DNA from 4 places in the Klebsiella sp. SYXHC3 genome. Region 2 is predicted to be linked to each of the others. Evidence: predicted binding sites of a transcription regulator. Region 2 holds the regulator's gene; each other region holds the start of a gene.

Region 1 (4,174 bases), on a different contig from region 2:
CGGTAAAATCTTTGTCTTCGACGTGGCGCGGGTGATTCGTATCCGTACCGGTGAAGAAGACGACGCGGCGATTTAATCCTCGCCGCTCGCTGCAGTATTGCCGGGTGGCGCTACGCTTACCCGGCCTACGGTCCGTGCGGCCTGCTGTTAATTTATTCACCATGCTGGCTGAAACTGCCGGTGTTGGTGGCCTCAAAATCGCTGAGACGTTCCCGGAAGGCCGGGGCAGCCCGCATGGATGCGGGCTGAGGGCCGTGTTTTGCAAGGACGCTGCCTCGGCCCGACCCGAAGCCTGCAGGGATAAGTCGAAGGTACCACGAAGTGGCGATTTTGGCGGCCAGAGCCCGGGAGTACAGAGGGCGGCGGCGACTGGCCGCCCTCTGTGCGCTCCCTGCGCCACGGAAAACATATTGCAGCAAAATTAACTGGGAGCGCAATGTGCTCTGAATTAACACAAAGCACATGTTTTTCCCGGACCAAAACCGTTGCAAACCGATAATAGTATCTACAAATCCCCGCGTCGTTGGGCTTACAGAACCTTATGCGGGCCGAAACATTCGTAATGAATGTTGTCTTTATTGACCCCTAATTCTACCAGCTGCTTCGCCGCAAACTGCATAAACGCTACCGGGCCGCAGAGATAGAATTGCATCTGCGGGTCGCGAATATTTTCCGCCAGCGGCGCTAAATCCATCAAACCTTCGCTATCAAAACGTCCTGCCTGACGGTCGGCCTCGCTCGGGCTGCGGTACCAGACGTGAGAGGTAAACTTAGGCAACGCCGCGCCAAGCGCCTTCACTTCGTCCGCAAAGGCGTGAACGTCACCGTTTTCCGCCGCGTGGAACCAGTTCACCTGGCCCTGATGATGGCTTTTCGCCAGCGTATCCAGCATCGCCAGCATTGGCGTTTGGCCGACGCCGCCGGAGAGCAGGGTCACCGGCGTCTGCGCTTCCACGTTGAGGAAGAAGTCGCCTGCCGGCGCGGCTAAGTAGACTACGTCGCCTTCGCTGGCGTGGTTATGCAGCCAGTTGGACACCTGGCCGCCATTCTCGCGTTTCACCGCGATGCGATAGCCTTTACCGTCCGCTCTGCGGGTCAGAGAGTATTGACGAATTTCCTGATATTCGAAGGCTTCCGGCTTCAACCAGATAGCCAGATATTGTCCTGGCTGGTAATCGGCGACCGGCTGACCGTCGACAGGCTCCAGTTCAAAGCTGGTAATAAGCTGGCTGCGCGGGGTCTTCTTAACAATGCGGAACGCGCGGGTACCTTCCCAGCCGCCATTTTTACTGGCGTTATCCTGATAGATCTCCGCTTCGCGGTTGATGAAGACGTTCGCCAGCACCCCGTAGGCTTTGCCCCAGGCGTCGAGTACTTCCTGGCCTGGGCTAAACATTTCGTCGAGGGTCGCCAGCAGATGGCTGCCGACAATATTGTACTGCTCCGGTTTAATCTGGAAGCTGGTATGTTTCTGGGCGATTTTTTCGACCGCCGGCAGCAGGGCCGGCAGGTTGTCGATATTACTGGCGTAGGCGGCGATAGCGTTGAACAGCGCTTCGCGCTGATCGCCGTTGCGCTGGTTACTCATATTGAAGATCTCTTTGAGCTCCGGATTATGAGTAAACATACGATCATAAAAATGCGCGGTTAACTTTGGGCCGGTCTCTACAAGCAGGGGAATGGTGGCTTTGACCGTGGCGATGGTTTGAGCGTCGAGCATAGCAGCTTCCTTAAATATTATCCTATTGATGCATTTCAAATGCATCTTATATAAATAACCCTGCTATGTAAATGGTTCTTTATCACTTTGCCGCAAAGCAGTTACAACATGAAGAATTTGCATCACAAACCTGAAAAGAAATCCGTTGATAATGTTTGATGCGTTATTGCTCAAAGCCTTGTGTGCTGTGGAGCCAATCGTTTGCGTAAAATCCTTTGTCAAGACCTGTTATCACAGAATGATTCGGTTATACTGTGGGCCGTTGTCCATCAGGACCGCCTTTTTAGGCCAAAATTTTATCGTTAGCTGAGTCAGGAGATGCGGATGTTAAAGCGTGAAATGAACATTGCCGATTATGATGCCGAACTGTGGCAGGCTATGGAGCAGGAAAAAGTACGTCAGGAAGAGCACATCGAACTGATCGCCTCCGAGAACTACACCAGTCCGCGCGTGATGCAGGCTCAGGGTTCCCAGCTGACTAACAAATATGCCGAAGGTTATCCGGGCAAGCGCTACTACGGTGGCTGCGAGTACGTGGATATCGTTGAGCAACTGGCTATCGACCGCGCGAAAGAACTGTTCGGCGCCGACTACGCTAACGTGCAGCCGCACTCCGGCTCGCAGGCTAACTTTGCCGTCTACACCGCACTGCTGCAGCCAGGCGATACCGTGCTGGGTATGAACCTGGCGCAAGGCGGCCACCTGACCCACGGTTCCCCGGTTAACTTCTCCGGTAAACTGTACAACATCATTCCTTACGGTATCGATGAGTCCGGTAAAATTGACTACGAAGACATGGCGAAGCAGGCCCAGGAGCACAAACCGAAGATGATCATCGGTGGCTTCTCCGCTTACTCCGGTATCGTTGACTGGGCGAAAATGCGTGAAATCGCTGACAGCATCGGCGCTTACCTGTTCGTCGATATGGCGCACGTAGCGGGCCTGATTGCCGCCGGCGTTTATCCGAACCCGGTTCCGCACGCCCACGTTGTTACTACTACCACCCACAAAACCCTGGCGGGTCCGCGCGGCGGCCTGATCCTGGCGAAAGGCGGTAGCGAAGAGCTGTACAAGAAACTGAACTCCGCCGTGTTCCCAAGCGCGCAGGGCGGCCCGCTGATGCACGTAATTGCCGCGAAAGCGGTGGCGCTGAAAGAAGCGATGGAGCCAGAGTTCAAAGTTTACCAGCAGCAGGTTGCCAAAAACGCCAAAGCGATGGTGGAAGTGTTCCTGAACCGCGGTTACAAAGTGGTTTCCGGCGGTACTGAAAACCACCTGTTCCTGCTGGATCTGGTAGATAAAAACCTGACCGGTAAAGAAGCTGACGCCGCCCTGGGCCGCGCCAACATCACCGTTAACAAAAACAGCGTACCGAACGATCCGAAGAGCCCGTTCGTGACTTCCGGTATCCGTATCGGTTCTCCGGCTGTGACTCGCCGCGGCTTTAAAGAAGCGGAAGTGAAAGAGCTGGCTGGCTGGATGTGCGACGTTCTCGACAATATCAACGACGAAGCTGTTATTGAGCGCGTCAAAGGTAAAGTGCTGGATATCTGCGCCCGTTTCCCGGTTTACGCGTAATCTTGCCGCGTTAAGATAAAAAAGGCCGCGATTGCGGCCTTTTTTGTGTCTGCTGGTTATCGACGGTCCAGCGAAATCGAACCTGGTCCGGTTATCGCCAGCAGCAGGAAGGCCCCGGCGATACTGACGTTCTTATAGAAGTTAATCATATTCGGCAATACCGCATCGCCGGTCATATCCCAGTAATGATGGCCGATAACCGCGGTACCCAGGGTGTAAAAGATAAAGATCACCGCCAGTGGGCGGGTGAAGAAACCTAAAATAATCAGAATAGCGGCGGGTACCTCCATGATGACCGCGATGATCGCCGCCAGCGTTGGCATCGGCGCGCCGGAAGAAGCCATATATTGTACCGTTCCGCTAAACCCCATCAGTTTCGGATAGCCAAAAATAATGAACAGCAGCACGATCGCAATACGTGCGATTAACAGCAGGACAGGGCGGGAAGAGCCAAAGTCAAAATAGCGTAGCGTGTTCATAATCAGTCCTTTATCACAGGCGTGTGATCTAAACGTAATACACATTTTTACTCCCCGCCACGCTGGGAAAATAATATTGTTGCGCCTCGTTGAGCGGCGATTAAGCCGGTACGAGGGAAGCGCTCTGATGCCCGGTTATCGGATTTTTTTTCATACTGCCCGCCATGTCGCACACTCATCGCGTGACAATGCTCACGATTTTAAGAGAAATGTACTTAACGACCATGAAGATAGTGAGACATGGGTTTGCTCAGTATGCGCTTTATCGCCAGACTAGAGCTTCCATTCGGGAGGGAATCATGGTCTTGCACTCCACGCGCTGGCTGGCGCTAAGTTACTTCACCTACTTTTTTAGCTACGGTATTTTTTTACCATTCTGGAGCGTCTGGCTGGCAGG
Region 2 (4,174 bases):
TCCCAAGGCAGCCAAGAGCGAAGATAGCCAGCCCGGCGAGCAGAATCGGTTTCCGGCCATAGCGGTCCGACAGCGGCCCCCAGAACAACTGGCCGAGCGCGAAGCCCGCGAGGAATAAGCTCAGGCTGGCGCTAACCGATGCGGCAGAGGTGTTGAGGTCTTGCTGAATGGCGGCAAAGGCCGGTAGATACATGTCGGTGGCCAGAAAGCCAAGCACGCTCAGGCCGCCCAGCCACACTAAAAATCCTTTCCCAGGTTGTTGCATAACGTTCTCTTTCTACTGATGCAGGTACGATGCCGCAGAGTGTAGGGAGTGTAATCCGCCTTGTGAAACGCTATTATTTGTCACATGCATTCAAAAATTTTGCAGGCAGAATATGTGGTCTGAATATTCCTTAGAAGTGGTTGATGCTGTAGCGCGTAACGGGAGTTTCAGCGCCGCGGCGCAGGAGTTGCACCGCGTACCTTCGGCGGTGAGCTATACGGTGCGACAGCTGGAGGAGTGGCTTGCGGTTCCGCTTTTTGAACGTCGCCATCGTGATGTTGAATTGACCCCCGCCGGGCACTGGTTTTTGCAGGAAGGGCGTTCTGTTATCAAAAAAATGCAGATCACCCGCCAGCAGTGCCAGCAAATTGCTAACGGCTGGCGCGGCCAGCTGTCCATTGCGGTGGACGATATCGTTAAACCGGCGCGGATGCGCCAGATGATCGTTGATTTTTATCGCCATTTTAGCGATGTCGAACTGATCGTTTTTCAGGAAGTTTTCAACGGCGTCTGGGATGCGTTAGCCGATGGGCGGGTAGAACTCGCTATCGGCGCGACGCGTTCGATACCGGTGGGAGGGCGTTACGCTTTTCGCGATATGGGGATGCTGAACTGGCACTGTGTCGTCGCCAGCAGTCATCCGCTGGCGCAGATGGAAGGGCCGCTCAGTGATGACGTGTTGCGCAACTGGCCGTCCCTGGTGCGCGAAGATACCTCGCGCTCGCTGCCGAAGCGCACAACCTGGCTGCTTGATAACCAGAAGCGGGTGGTGGTGCCGGATTGGGAATCTTCAGCCACCTGTCTATCGGCAGGATTGTGCGTCGGGATGGTGCCAGGCCATTTCGCCCGCCCGCATATCGATAGCGGGGAGTGGACGGCCTTGACGCTGGAAAACCCATTCCCGGATGCCGCCTGCTGCCTGACCTGGCAACAAAGCGATGCTTCACCCGCTTTAAGCTGGCTGCTTGACTATCTTGGCGACAGCGAAACGTTGAATCGGGAGTGGTTGCGGGCGCCGGAATAACCGGCGCCGGAGGAGGGTGTTAACGACGATAATCGACGAACGGGCCGTCGGCAACCGAGCGGCGCTCGATAAGACGTGGATGCACCTCGATGGACTGCGACTCTTCGCGTTTATTAACAATGCGATCGAGCAGCATATTGAATGCCGCTTCTCCGAGCGAGTCCTTGGGTTGATGTATTGTGGTCAGCGCCGGGCTGAAGTAGCGGGCGTTGCGCACATTATCATATCCGATCAGCGAAATATCCTGCGGCACGCGCAGGCCCATTTCGTCGGCGGCGCAGATAGCGCCCATCGCCATGATGTCGCCGCCGCAGAACACGGCGGTTGGGCGATGCTGCTGATTAAGGATCTGCTGCATGGCGCGGTAGCCGGATTCCGGTTCAAAGTCGCCCTGAACAATCCAGTTTTCCGGCACATTGATATGCGCTTCTTTCATCGCCTGCATGAAGCCGGCAAGGCGCCCGGCGCCGGTGTTGCGCTCAAGCGGGCCCGGAATAACGCCAATTTCACGATGGCCGCGTTCAATCAGGTAACGGCCGGCGATATAGCCGCCTTCAAAGGCATTATCAATAACCGAGTCGGTAAAGTCCGCTTTGGCTTCGCCCCAGTCCATCACCACCATCGGAATATGACGATACTCTTCGAGCATACTGAGCACCGACTCAGGGTACTCGGAACACATCACCAGCAGGCCGTCAACGCGCTTTTGCGCCATCATCGACAAGTAGGCGCGCTGTTTTTCCGGATCGTTCCAGGCGTTGCCCAGAATCAGGGTATAGCCTTTCTGGAAGCAGCTCTTTTCTACGGATTCGATAATTTCAGCGAAATAGGCCGCTTCGCTGCTGGTGGCCAGCAGACCGATCGATTTAGTGTGATTGACTTTCAGGCTGCGAGCCACGGCGCTTGGCGAATAGTGGAGTTCTTTAATTGCCGCCCACACCGCATTGCGCGTCTCTTCCGCCACGAAACGGGTTTTGTTAATCACATGTGATACAGTTGTAGTGGAAACGTTTGCGCGTTTCGCTACATCTTTAATAGTTGCCATTACTTCTCACTCCAGACCTTGACCTGATCGTCTGATTATCGATACGTAAACGTTTGCCTATACACACCCTGTATACAATGCTCAACATTGCAACACCTGGGAAAACGACACAGAACGACAGGAAGGGGTCAATGGCCGATACGCTTTCAAATTAGCGTGGGATTTTGTCCTATCTCGCGGCAAAGGGGAAGAGCAAAAATGTGCATCACTCTAAATCCGGGAAGATTTTTGCATATTTTTGTGCAAAAATGAGCAAGCTCACTTTCTATGTGGGGATAATCAGGGGAGAAAATTGATGGACACAAATTTAAAGTTTTCGCTGACAACGACGGTTATTGTTTTGGGTCTGATCGTCGCCGCCGCGTTGACCGCGGTACTGCACTGATTCCAGCAGGGAGGGGGCTTCCCCTCCCATCCCGCCATTATTAGCAAATCTGCAAAAATCTTTTGTCATTTCGTTTACTTCTGTTTTTCTGTGATTGATGTCATGCTTTTGGCTTCTGATGTAATGCCGTGTCCTGAATCGGCCTGATGGAGTCTCTGAATGAAAATCAACTTTCCCTTACTCGCGTTGGCGATCGGTGCCTTTGGTATCGGTACCACCGAGTTTTCCCCGATGGGATTACTGCCGGTTATCGCCAAAGGCGTCGATGTTTCTATTCCGGCCGCGGGGATGCTGATTAGCGCCTATGCCATTGGCGTGATGGTCGGCGCGCCGTTAATGACGTTGCTGCTATCGCATCGCGCTCGCCGCAATGCATTGATCTTCCTGATGGGGATCTTCACCCTCGGCAACGTGCTCTCTTCTATTGCGCCGGATTACACGACGCTACTGCTGTCGCGTATTATCACCAGCCTCAATCATGGCGCGTTCTTCGGCCTTGGCTCGGTCGTTGCCGCAAGCGTGGTGCCAAAACACAAACAGGCCAGTGCGGTCGCGACCATGTTTATGGGGCTGACCATTGCCAATATCGGCGGCGTACCGGCTGCCACCTGGCTTGGCGAAACCATCGGTTGGCGAATGTCTTTCCTCGCCACGGCGGGTCTGGGATTAATTGCGATGGTCAGCCTGTGGTTCTCCCTGCCGAAGGGTAGCGCCGGCGAACGTCCGAACGTGAAGCGCGAGCTTTCGGTGTTGATGCGTCCTCAGGTACTCTCTGCGCTGTTGACTACCGTGCTGGGCGCCGGGGCGATGTTCACGCTGTATACCTACATTTCTCCGGTACTGCATACCATCACCCACGCTTCACCGCTGTTTGTTACCGCCATGCTGGTGTTGATCGGCGTCGGTTTCTCGCTTGGCAACTATCTGGGGGGTAAATTTGCCGACCGTTCAGTCTCCGGAACGCTGAAAGGGTTCCTGTTGTTACTGATTGCCATCATGTTGGCCATTCCGTTGCTGGCGCAATCGCAACTGGGTGCTGCCGTCAGCATGGTCGTGTGGGGCGCGGCAACCTTCGCGGTGGTTCCACCGTTGCAGATGCGGGTAATGCGCGTGGCGCACGAAGCGCCGGGCCTGTCATCGTCGGTTAACATTGGCGCTTTCAACCTCGGTAATGCGTTGGGCGCGGCGGCGGGCGGCGCGGTGATATCCGGCGGTCTCGGTTATGCTTTTGTGCCGGTGATGGGGGCGATTATTGCCGGGCTGGCGTTGGCGGTGGTGCTGTTTGGCGGGCGTTCACAACCAGAAGAAGCGTTAGCGAATAACTAAGTCGCACTAAGAAAAAACCGCAGCGGGGTAACCCTGCTGCGGTTTTATTTTTATGCTGCCAGGTTGGCGGCAACAAATTTCCAGTTTACCAGCGCCCAGAAGTGTTCCAGATAATTAGGACGGGCATTG
Region 3 (4,174 bases), on a different contig from region 2:
TTTCCATCATAACCCCTTATTCATATGTTAAAAGACAACAATTCTCGAGGTTTAATGCTTGTTTTCTGAAGCAGGTTAATTATATCAGCAGTTAAGTACAAACTCGAGAAAATAAATAAATAGCGACAAATTTTGCGCTGATTGGCGGTTTTTTGCGCGAGTTTCGTCCTGGGTCTCATTATTTTTTAAGGAATTTATCAGGATATTAAGGAAAGTCTTAGTTGTGAGCGGAGATAAAAAAGCCGGGGCGACCCGGCAAAAAAAAAGCACAATGAGGGAGCAAATTGATTTTGCGTAAGCAGACCCGGAGGCTTAGTCGTGGATAAACCAGTCGTCGGCGCTTTCCCAGGTTTCCTGCAGGATTTCGCTAATCCGGTCTTTGTCTTCTTTCAGGCCACCGATGACAGATAAATTATTGCCGGCGGCATAACGTACCGTGACCTGGTTTTCACGTTCCGGGTAATAGTGAGCGATACGCTTAGCGAGTTCGTTATTCAGCGCTTCCAGCGCGCCGTTGGGTAAGGCTGTGGTTTTGGCAATTGACACTTCGATGCGCATAATGGCCCCCTGGGTAATATACTGGTTATTTATACAGTAACGCTTGCACATTTACAACAGGGGGCAAAAAACTTTATTTTTTCATCGTCCAGCGCACGGTTTCGCCGGCCAGGAACGGTATCAGCGTATCGCCAGGAAGGGCGATGCTTTCGGCGACGGTACTCTCTTCGCGTACCAGTTCAACGTAGCTTTCATTCACCGGCAGGCCGTAGAAACGCGGGCCATTCAACGAGCAGAAAGCCTCAAAATGTTCCAGCGCATTCATCTCTTCAAAGACGGTGGCGTAACTACCAAGCGCGGTCGGGGCATTGAAACAGCCCGCACAGCCGCAACTGGCCTCTTTACGGTGGCGTGCATGCGGAGCGGAGTCGGTGCCGAGGAACGCGCGACTGAACCCGCTGGCGACCAGTTCACGCAGCGCCTGCTGGTGGATATTGCGCTTGAGGATCGGCAGGCAATATAGATGCGGGCGAATACCGCCAACCAGCATATGGTTGCGGTTAAACATCAGATGCTGCGGCGTGATGGTGGCGGCCAGCAGTTCGTTGCCGTCGCGCACGTATTCAGCGGCATCTTTGGTGGTGATATGTTCGAAGACCACTTTTAACCCCTGCAGCCGTTTGCGCAGCGGTTCCATCACCGTCTCAATAAAGCGCGCTTCGCGATCGAAGATATCGATATCAGCATGGGTAACTTCGCCGTGTACCAGTAGCGGCATGCCCAGTTTTTCCATCCGTTCCAGCACCGGCATAATGGCATCGGTGCTGGTCACGCCGTGACTGGAGTTGGTGGTGGCGTTTGCCGGGTAGAGTTTGGCTGCGGTAAATACGCCTTCACGGAATCCGCGCTCCAGTTCGTCCGGATCGAGCGTGTCGGTCAGGTAGCAGGTCATCAGCGGAGTGAAATCATGCCCGGCGGGAATCGCATCGATGATGCGCTGGCGGTAAGCAATGGCAGCAGCGACGGTCGTTACTGGCGGTACCAGATTCGGCATCACGATCGCCCGGCCATAAAACTCACTGGTGTAAGGCACGACGGTTTGCAACATATCATCATCGCGTAGATGGATATGCCAATCGTCAGGGCGGCGGATTTTCAATACCTGGGGTTGTGCTGTCATGGAAGGCTCCGGCTAATTGGTTCAGTCATCAGGGCTGTTTTTTGCCGGGCACTAAGGATAAGCGTAAACGTTTTCCTTTGCACTCATTTCCGTAAAAAATTAAGGGCGCCATATTCAGCGCCCTTATTGTTTAATCAGTGAAGGGGATGATTATCTCGCCCGGTTTCACTTCAATGCCTTTAGCGTATTTCTTAGCCAGGGCTTCGCCGGTGCTGGCATCTTCACGCAGAACGTAGGCTGGTTGCTGATTGAAATAGCTGCGCAGCGACTGATTCAGATAAGGGATCAGCGTCTGTACCACGGAGGTGAGCTTTTCCGGCTTAACTTTCGCATCGACGACTTCCATTTCACGCAGATAAATCGCGCCTTGCTCTTTATTGAACACCGGCAGCGCTTTGAGCTTCAGGTCGATGGTCGCTTTCTGATTGCCAAACAGCGAATTCAGATCCAGATTAGCGGTTCCGCTCAACGACACCTTGTTCGGCTCTTCACGACCAATGGCGCTGGTCAGGTTTTGCAGCTCAATGTGCGCATCCGCTACGCCAGGCAGGCCGATATCTTTAGCGAAGTGATTACGTTTCTGCAGCGCCTGGTTAATCTCCTGCTCGCTAACGGAGTATTGCGTAAGCTGGTTACATCCGCTCAGAAGGCCGCTGACAATCAGCGCGGCCGCGATCAACATCTTTTTCATTGGGTTCCTTAACGTCATGCCATAGCTAATCCTGACACAAAGCAGCATGGTCTGCTAGCCCCGCTTGTACTAGCGGAAAATGCTGAAAAAAAGGATTACCACTTTGGCTGATTGTCAGGTGCGCGGTTCCAGCATGCCGGAAGCCGACCGTTTCTGGCTAAACTGCCACCATAGCGCAATGAAAGTTGCAAAGCCGATAATGCCCAGCATCAGCCACGGTAGTTCAGGTTGATTAAGCACTTTACCTGCATCAAACAGCCAGCCGCCGCCGGCATACCCCAGCGCGCCGCCAAATGCCAGACCAAGGCGGCTGAAACCCATATAGCTGCCGCGAGCGCGGGCATCAGCCAGTGAAGCGCCCAGCGTTTCGCGCGCAGGTTCGGCAATGATCGAGCCGATATAGAAAATACAGATTAAGGTAAACAGCTGCTGTAGCGTGCTGGTTAAGCCAATCGGCAGCATCGCCGCCGTCATCACCAGCAAACCCGCCATCAGACGATGCTCGAGGCGAAAACGTTTCTCGCTCCAACGGGCGATGGGATACAGCAGCGTCAGGGAGATTGTCGCCTCGATGGCATACATCCATTTCACCGCCGCCGGAGAGCCCGCAATATCGTTAACCATAATCGGCAGCATGAGCATCACCTGCACGGCCAGCATGTAGTAACCGGTCAGGGTCAACACGTAAGTGACAAAGCGCTTATCGCGTAACACCAGCCCCAGTCCTTCGCGGATCGGTGTTTTGACCGTCGAGAGTTTCCATGCCGGCAGATACCAGGCGTTAAATGCGGCACAGGCAATAAAGAGCGCTGCCCCTGCGCTGCACACCAGACGGAAATCGTACTGTAATAGCCAACTGCCGAGCAGGGCGCCGATGACCGCGCCGGCGCTATCTTGCATCATCAGGATAGAGAAGAAGCGACCACGTTGATGCGGGCGCACCAGTTTGACCACCAGCGCCGCTCGCGGCGGGTCGAACAGGGTGCCGCCGAGACCGGACAAAATGCATGAGAGCCAGAGCACCCAGGGCTCATGGGCGACGGCCATCGCCGCGAAACCGCCGGCGCGCATCAGCATGCCGGTGACGATCATCGGTTTGGCGCCGAAACGATCGGCAATCGCCCCACCGAAGATGCCTAAACCTTGTTGCACCAGCTGACGTAGACCGAGGGCGATACCGACCATCAGCGCCGCCCAACCCATTTGGTCGACAAAACGGATCGATATCAGTGGGAATACGACAAAAAAGCCGAGCACAACCAGCATGTTATCGACTAACAGGAAATATTTACCCAGGCTCCTTGCCTGCGATACGCGGGACATTTCCCCTCCAGGGAAAAAGAAAGATAAGCTTAGATATTCTGCGGGGGCGGCGGTTATTTTCCCAGCATACTGGCGACAATATTTTTTTATCAAAAAGCAAGATCGATTGAGCCTATTCATCGAAAAATGGAGATGGTGCAGAAAATGGTATGTTGCTGTTTTCCCACCTTCACTCAGGGAAGGTATAGTGAAAGATATTAGTTTGGGGCAGGGAACAGGAGTGAGGAATGTTTGGCTATCGCAGTAACGTACCCAAGGTGCGTTTGACGACGGACCGGCTGGTGGTGCGGCTGGTTCACGATCGTGACGCCTGGCGTCTGGCCGATTATTACGCGGAAAACAAGGGGTTCCTGAAACCCTGGGAGCCGGTGCGCGATGAAAGCCACTGTTATCCTTCCGGCTGGCAGGCGCGATTATCGATGATTACGGAGTTTCATAAACAGGGTTCGGCCTTTTATTTCGCGCTACTCGATCCTGATGAG
Region 4 (4,174 bases), on a different contig from region 2:
GCCAGCGCGGCGAATTCGGTAGTCGCGTCGCCCACCTGTGGTGGGGTCGCCAGCTGGATATCCTGCGGCACAATCTGGCCGATCAGGGCGTTAAGCGAATCCGCGCCGACGGTCTTCAGCATCTCTTGCTGCTGCTGAGCGTCCGAGCCAATGTGACGTTCAATAAAGGCGTCGCGGTTTTCAAGCTGACTTAAAGTCTGAGTCATGAGCGATGGTTCCTGAAACGTGCGGTGAATCGTGATTGTCTCTACTTACCTGAATTGCCCGGTGGCGCTAGCGCTTACCGGGCCTACAAAGTTCGTAGGCCGGATAAGCGCAGCGCCATCCGGCACACATTTATTCGTCTTCTAACAGAGCTTCATACGCGGCGGCATCCAGCAGCGCGGCAACCTGCGCTTCGTCGCTGGCTTTGATTTTGAAGATCCAACCGTCGCTATACGGGTCGCTGTTGACCAGTTCCGGAGAGTCGTTCAGCTCTTCGTTGACGGCAACGATTTCACCGCTAATCGGCGCGTAGATATCGGAAGCCGCTTTCACGGATTCGGCAACGGCGCAATCGGCGCCCGCTTCAACGGTGGCGCCCACTTCCGGCAGGTCAACGAAAACCATGTCGCCAAGCAGCTCCTGCGCGTGCTCGGTGATCCCGACGGTATAGGTGCCGTCCGCTTCTTTACGCAGCCACTCGTGTTCTTTGCTGTATTTCAGTTCTGCTGGTACGTTGCTCATCAATTCATCTCCAAAAAAGGGAAATCACACAATGGCTTTGCCATTGCGTACAAAACCAGGTTTAGTCACTTTTACCGGCATTTCACGGTTACGAATCTGCACCACCGCGGTTTCGCCAATCCCGGCCGGTACGCGAGCCAGCGCGATGCTGTAGCCCAGCGTCGGCGAGAAGGTGCCGCTGGTGATAATGCCTTCTTTTTGATTACCGTCGCTATCGGTAAAACGTACCGGCAGGCCGCCGCGCAGGACGCCTTTCTCGGTCATCACCAGGCCAACCAGCTGCTCGGTGCCTTTTTCGCGCTGCATTTCCAGCGCTTCGCGGCCGATGAAGTTACGATCGGCGGGCTCCCAGGCGATAGTCCAGCCCATGTTCGCCGCCAACGGCGAGACGCCTTCGTCCATCTCCTGGCCGTACAGATTCATCCCGGCTTCCAGGCGCAGGGTGTCGCGCGCGCCAAGACCGCAAGGCTTAACGCCGGCGTCCAGCAGACCGCGCCAGAAATCCGCCGCCTGCTCGTTCGGCATAGCGATTTCATAACCCGCTTCGCCGGTATAACCGGTGGTGGCGATAAACAGGTCGCCGGCCTGTACGCCGAAGAACGGCTTCATGCCTTCCACGGCCTGGCGCTGAGCGTCGGTGAACAGCGTCGCCGCCTTCGCTTTCGCCTGCGGACCCTGCACCGCGATCAGCGACAGATCGTCGCGAACGGTGATTTCAAGACCGTAAGGTTCGGCTTGTTCGGAAATCCAGGCGAGGTCTTTTTCACGAGTGGCGGAGTTAACAACGAGGCGGAAATAATCTTCAGAAAGGAAATAAACAATCAGGTCATCGATGACGCCGGCGGAAGCGGTTAGCATGCCGGTGTAGAGCGCTTTGCCTGGGGTGGTAAGCTTCGCCACATCGTTTGCCAGCAAATAGCGCAAGAACTCTCTGATCCGGCTGCCGTGGAAATCGACGATGGTCATATGCGACACATCGAACATCCCTGCATCGCCGCGCACCGCGTGGTGCTCATCAATCTGGGACCCGTAATGCAGCGGCATCATCCAGCCATGGAAATCCACCATGCGAGCACCGCACAGCGTGTGTTGTTCATACAACGGAGTCTGTTGAGCCATCTTTTCCTCATCGAATAAAACGGAACCAGCCACGATATTGTCGGCGATTTTGCGCCACGAAATCCGGCGACGGCACCGCTTACGGACACCGACGCAAACGTTCTCTTTTGCCTGAACTTACCACCGAACCCGGTGCTAAACCATAAGGTAAATCAGGACATCACATTAGCTTATGACCAAAGCGCGCCGAAAAGCCTACAGAGTTATTGACTGGAAAAAAGCGATTTGTGCCACATAAAATTAACATAATGAGCAATCCAGTCAGGTGATGATGGTGTTTTATGCGATTTTACGGGCCTAATTTCTTTAACAAAAAAAAGAGCGCATTAATAAAACTAATGCGAAAAAAGAGGTGAAATTAGAATATTTCAAATGAGAGAGAAAACCCGGCACGCAGGCCGGGTAAAAGAAGTGTGACGGGGTTAACGTAACCAGGCGGGGAGATCGTTGAGGCCCATCGCCTGGCGAATCAACTGTGGTTTTACGCCAGGCAGCGAATCGGCCAGTTTGAGCCCCATATCGCGCAGGAATTTCTTAGCCGGATGGCTGCCGGAAAACATTTCGCGGAACCCCTGCATACCCGCCAGCATCAGCGCGGCACTGTGCTTGCGGCTGCGCTCATAGCGGCGCAGGTACAAATGCTGACCGATATCTTTACCCTGCGCATGCAGGCGCTTCAGCTCGTCGATAAGCTCGGCGGCGTCCATAAAGCCAAGGTTCACCCCCTGCCCGGCCAGCGGATGAATAGTGTGGGCGGCATCGCCAACCAGCGCCAGACGATGGGCGGCGAACTGACGCGCGTAGCGTCCGGTCAGCGGGAAAACCTGCCGATCGCTCTCAAGCTGGCAAAGACCAAGGCGATTATCAAAAGCGATATTCAGCGCCTGGTTAAACGCGGCTGCATCGGCCTGCTGCATTCGCTGCGCCTCCTCCGGCGACAGCGACCAGACGATCGAGCACAGATGCGGATCGCTAAGCGGCAGGAAGGCCAGAATGCCTTCACCGTGGAACGCCTGACGCGCCACGGCCTGATGCGGCTCGGTGGTACGTATCGTCGCCACCAGCGCATGATGGCGATAGTCCCAGAAGGTCAGCGGAATATCGGCTTTATTACGCAGCCACGAATTGGCGCCATCGGCGCCGACCACCAGCCGCGCGGTCAGCATGCTACCGTCCTGCAGGCTCAGAAAAGCTTCGTTTTCGCCCCACGCTACCTGCTGCAGTTGCGCAGGCGCCAGCAGGGTAACGTCAGCACAGCGCTGCGCCTTCTGCCACAGCGCGTGATGCACCACGGCATTTTCAATAATATGGCCCAGATGGCTAAAGCCCATGCTCTGGTCATCGAAGCTAATGCGGCCAAAGCTATCTTTGTCCCACACTTCCATGCCGTGATAGCAGCTGGCGCGCTGGGCGATGATTTCGCTCCAGACGCCCAGCTTATCCAGTAACTTTTCGCTGGCGGCATTAATAGCCGAAACGCGCAGCGCCGGCGGCGCATCGGCGTCAAGAGGCTGCGGCGCCGCTTGTTCCAGCACCGCGACGCGCAGGCCGCTGCCCTGTAAACCACAGGCTACCGCCAGTCCCACCATTCCGCCGCCAACAATGGCAACATCAACACTTTGCACGTTCTACTCCTTAACGGGGAACCCAACCGAGGGTACGCTGCGCCAGCGCATCGCGCGCCGGGGTAAATAATTCCATCGCCATCAGACCGACGTTGCGCCCCGCCACCAGCGGCGCCCAACGGTTGGCAAAGAGATGCACCAGCCCATCGGTCACACCGATGGTGGCGGCTTTATCATCCGCTCGCCGCGCCTGGTAGCGGCACAGCAGAGAATAATTGCCCACATCCTCGCCGAGCGCATGGGCGTCGGCAAGCATTTCAGCCAGGCTCATCACGTCGCGCAGACCGAGATTAAAGCCCTGCCCGGCGATCGGGTGTAATGTCTGCGCCGCGTTGCCGACCAGCGCCAGACGGTGCGACACCGAACGGATAGCGGTGGTTAACGCCAGCGGATAAACACTACGCTTACCGGCATGGGTAATGCGCCCAAGCCGCCAGCCGAACGCCTGCTGTAATTGTTGGCAAAAACGTTCGTCAGACCAGCTCAGCACCTCGTCGCGCCGCGACTGCGGATGGCACCACACCAGCGAACAGCGCCCTTGCGACATCGGCAGCATCGCCAGCGGACCGTGCTCGGTAAAGCGCTCGAAGGCGCGGCCTTCGTGCGGCAACGCGGTGCTAACGTTGGCGATAATCGCCAGTTGCTCATAGGGCTGCTGCTGCCAGCTAATGCCGCAGCGGGCGCCCAGCGACGAACGCGAACCA

What was found. Region 2 encodes PurR, which represses purine synthesis genes. Its sites were predicted from a motif close to CANGCAAACGTTTGCNTG; they were not measured.
Region 1: the regulator PurR is predicted to act here: its motif matches at 1,911-1,928, upstream of glyA (serine hydroxymethyltransferase).
Region 3: the regulator PurR is predicted to act here: its motif matches at 1,739-1,756, upstream of pyrC (dihydroorotase).
Region 4: the regulator PurR is predicted to act here: its motif matches at 1,936-1,953, upstream of gcvT (glycine cleavage system aminomethyltransferase GcvT).

What each region holds. Positions count from the first base shown of each region.
Region 1 is NZ_JBXUNG010000011.1:36,505-40,678, forward strand. Features, by position in the region: gene glnB (nitrogen regulatory protein P-II) at 1-76, shown strand, start outside; gene hmpA (NO-inducible flavohemoprotein) at 530-1,720, opposite strand; gene glyA (serine hydroxymethyltransferase) at 2,045-3,298, shown strand; gene AC2CGP_RS20815 (DoxX family protein) at 3,355-3,777, opposite strand; gene AC2CGP_RS20820 (3-phenylpropionate MFS transporter) at 4,077-4,174, shown strand, end outside.
Region 2 is NZ_JBXUNG010000001.1:98,495-102,668, forward strand. Features, by position in the region: gene punC (purine nucleoside transporter PunC) at 1-265, opposite strand, end outside; gene punR (DNA-binding transcriptional activator PunR) at 378-1,289, shown strand; gene purR (HTH-type transcriptional repressor PurR) at 1,309-2,334, opposite strand; gene cydH (cytochrome bd-I oxidase subunit CydH) at 2,630-2,719, shown strand; gene AC2CGP_RS00470 (MFS transporter) at 2,879-4,045, shown strand; gene sodB (superoxide dismutase [Fe]) at 4,096-4,174, opposite strand, start outside.
Region 3 is NZ_JBXUNG010000005.1:227,441-231,614, forward strand. Features, by position in the region: gene bssS (biofilm formation regulator BssS) at 1-7, opposite strand, end outside; gene dinI (DNA damage-inducible protein I) at 313-558, opposite strand; gene pyrC (dihydroorotase) at 632-1,678, opposite strand; gene AC2CGP_RS15300 (lipoprotein) at 1,809-2,369, opposite strand; gene mdtH (multidrug efflux MFS transporter MdtH) at 2,484-3,692, opposite strand; gene rimJ (ribosomal protein S5-alanine N-acetyltransferase) at 3,920-4,174, shown strand, end outside.
Region 4 is NZ_JBXUNG010000004.1:146,891-151,064, forward strand. Features, by position in the region: gene gcvP (aminomethyl-transferring glycine dehydrogenase) at 1-206, opposite strand, end outside; gene gcvH (glycine cleavage system protein GcvH) at 337-726, opposite strand; gene gcvT (glycine cleavage system aminomethyltransferase GcvT) at 751-1,845, opposite strand; gene ubiI (FAD-dependent 2-octaprenylphenol hydroxylase) at 2,268-3,470, opposite strand; gene ubiH (2-octaprenyl-6-methoxyphenyl hydroxylase) at 3,481-4,174, opposite strand, start outside.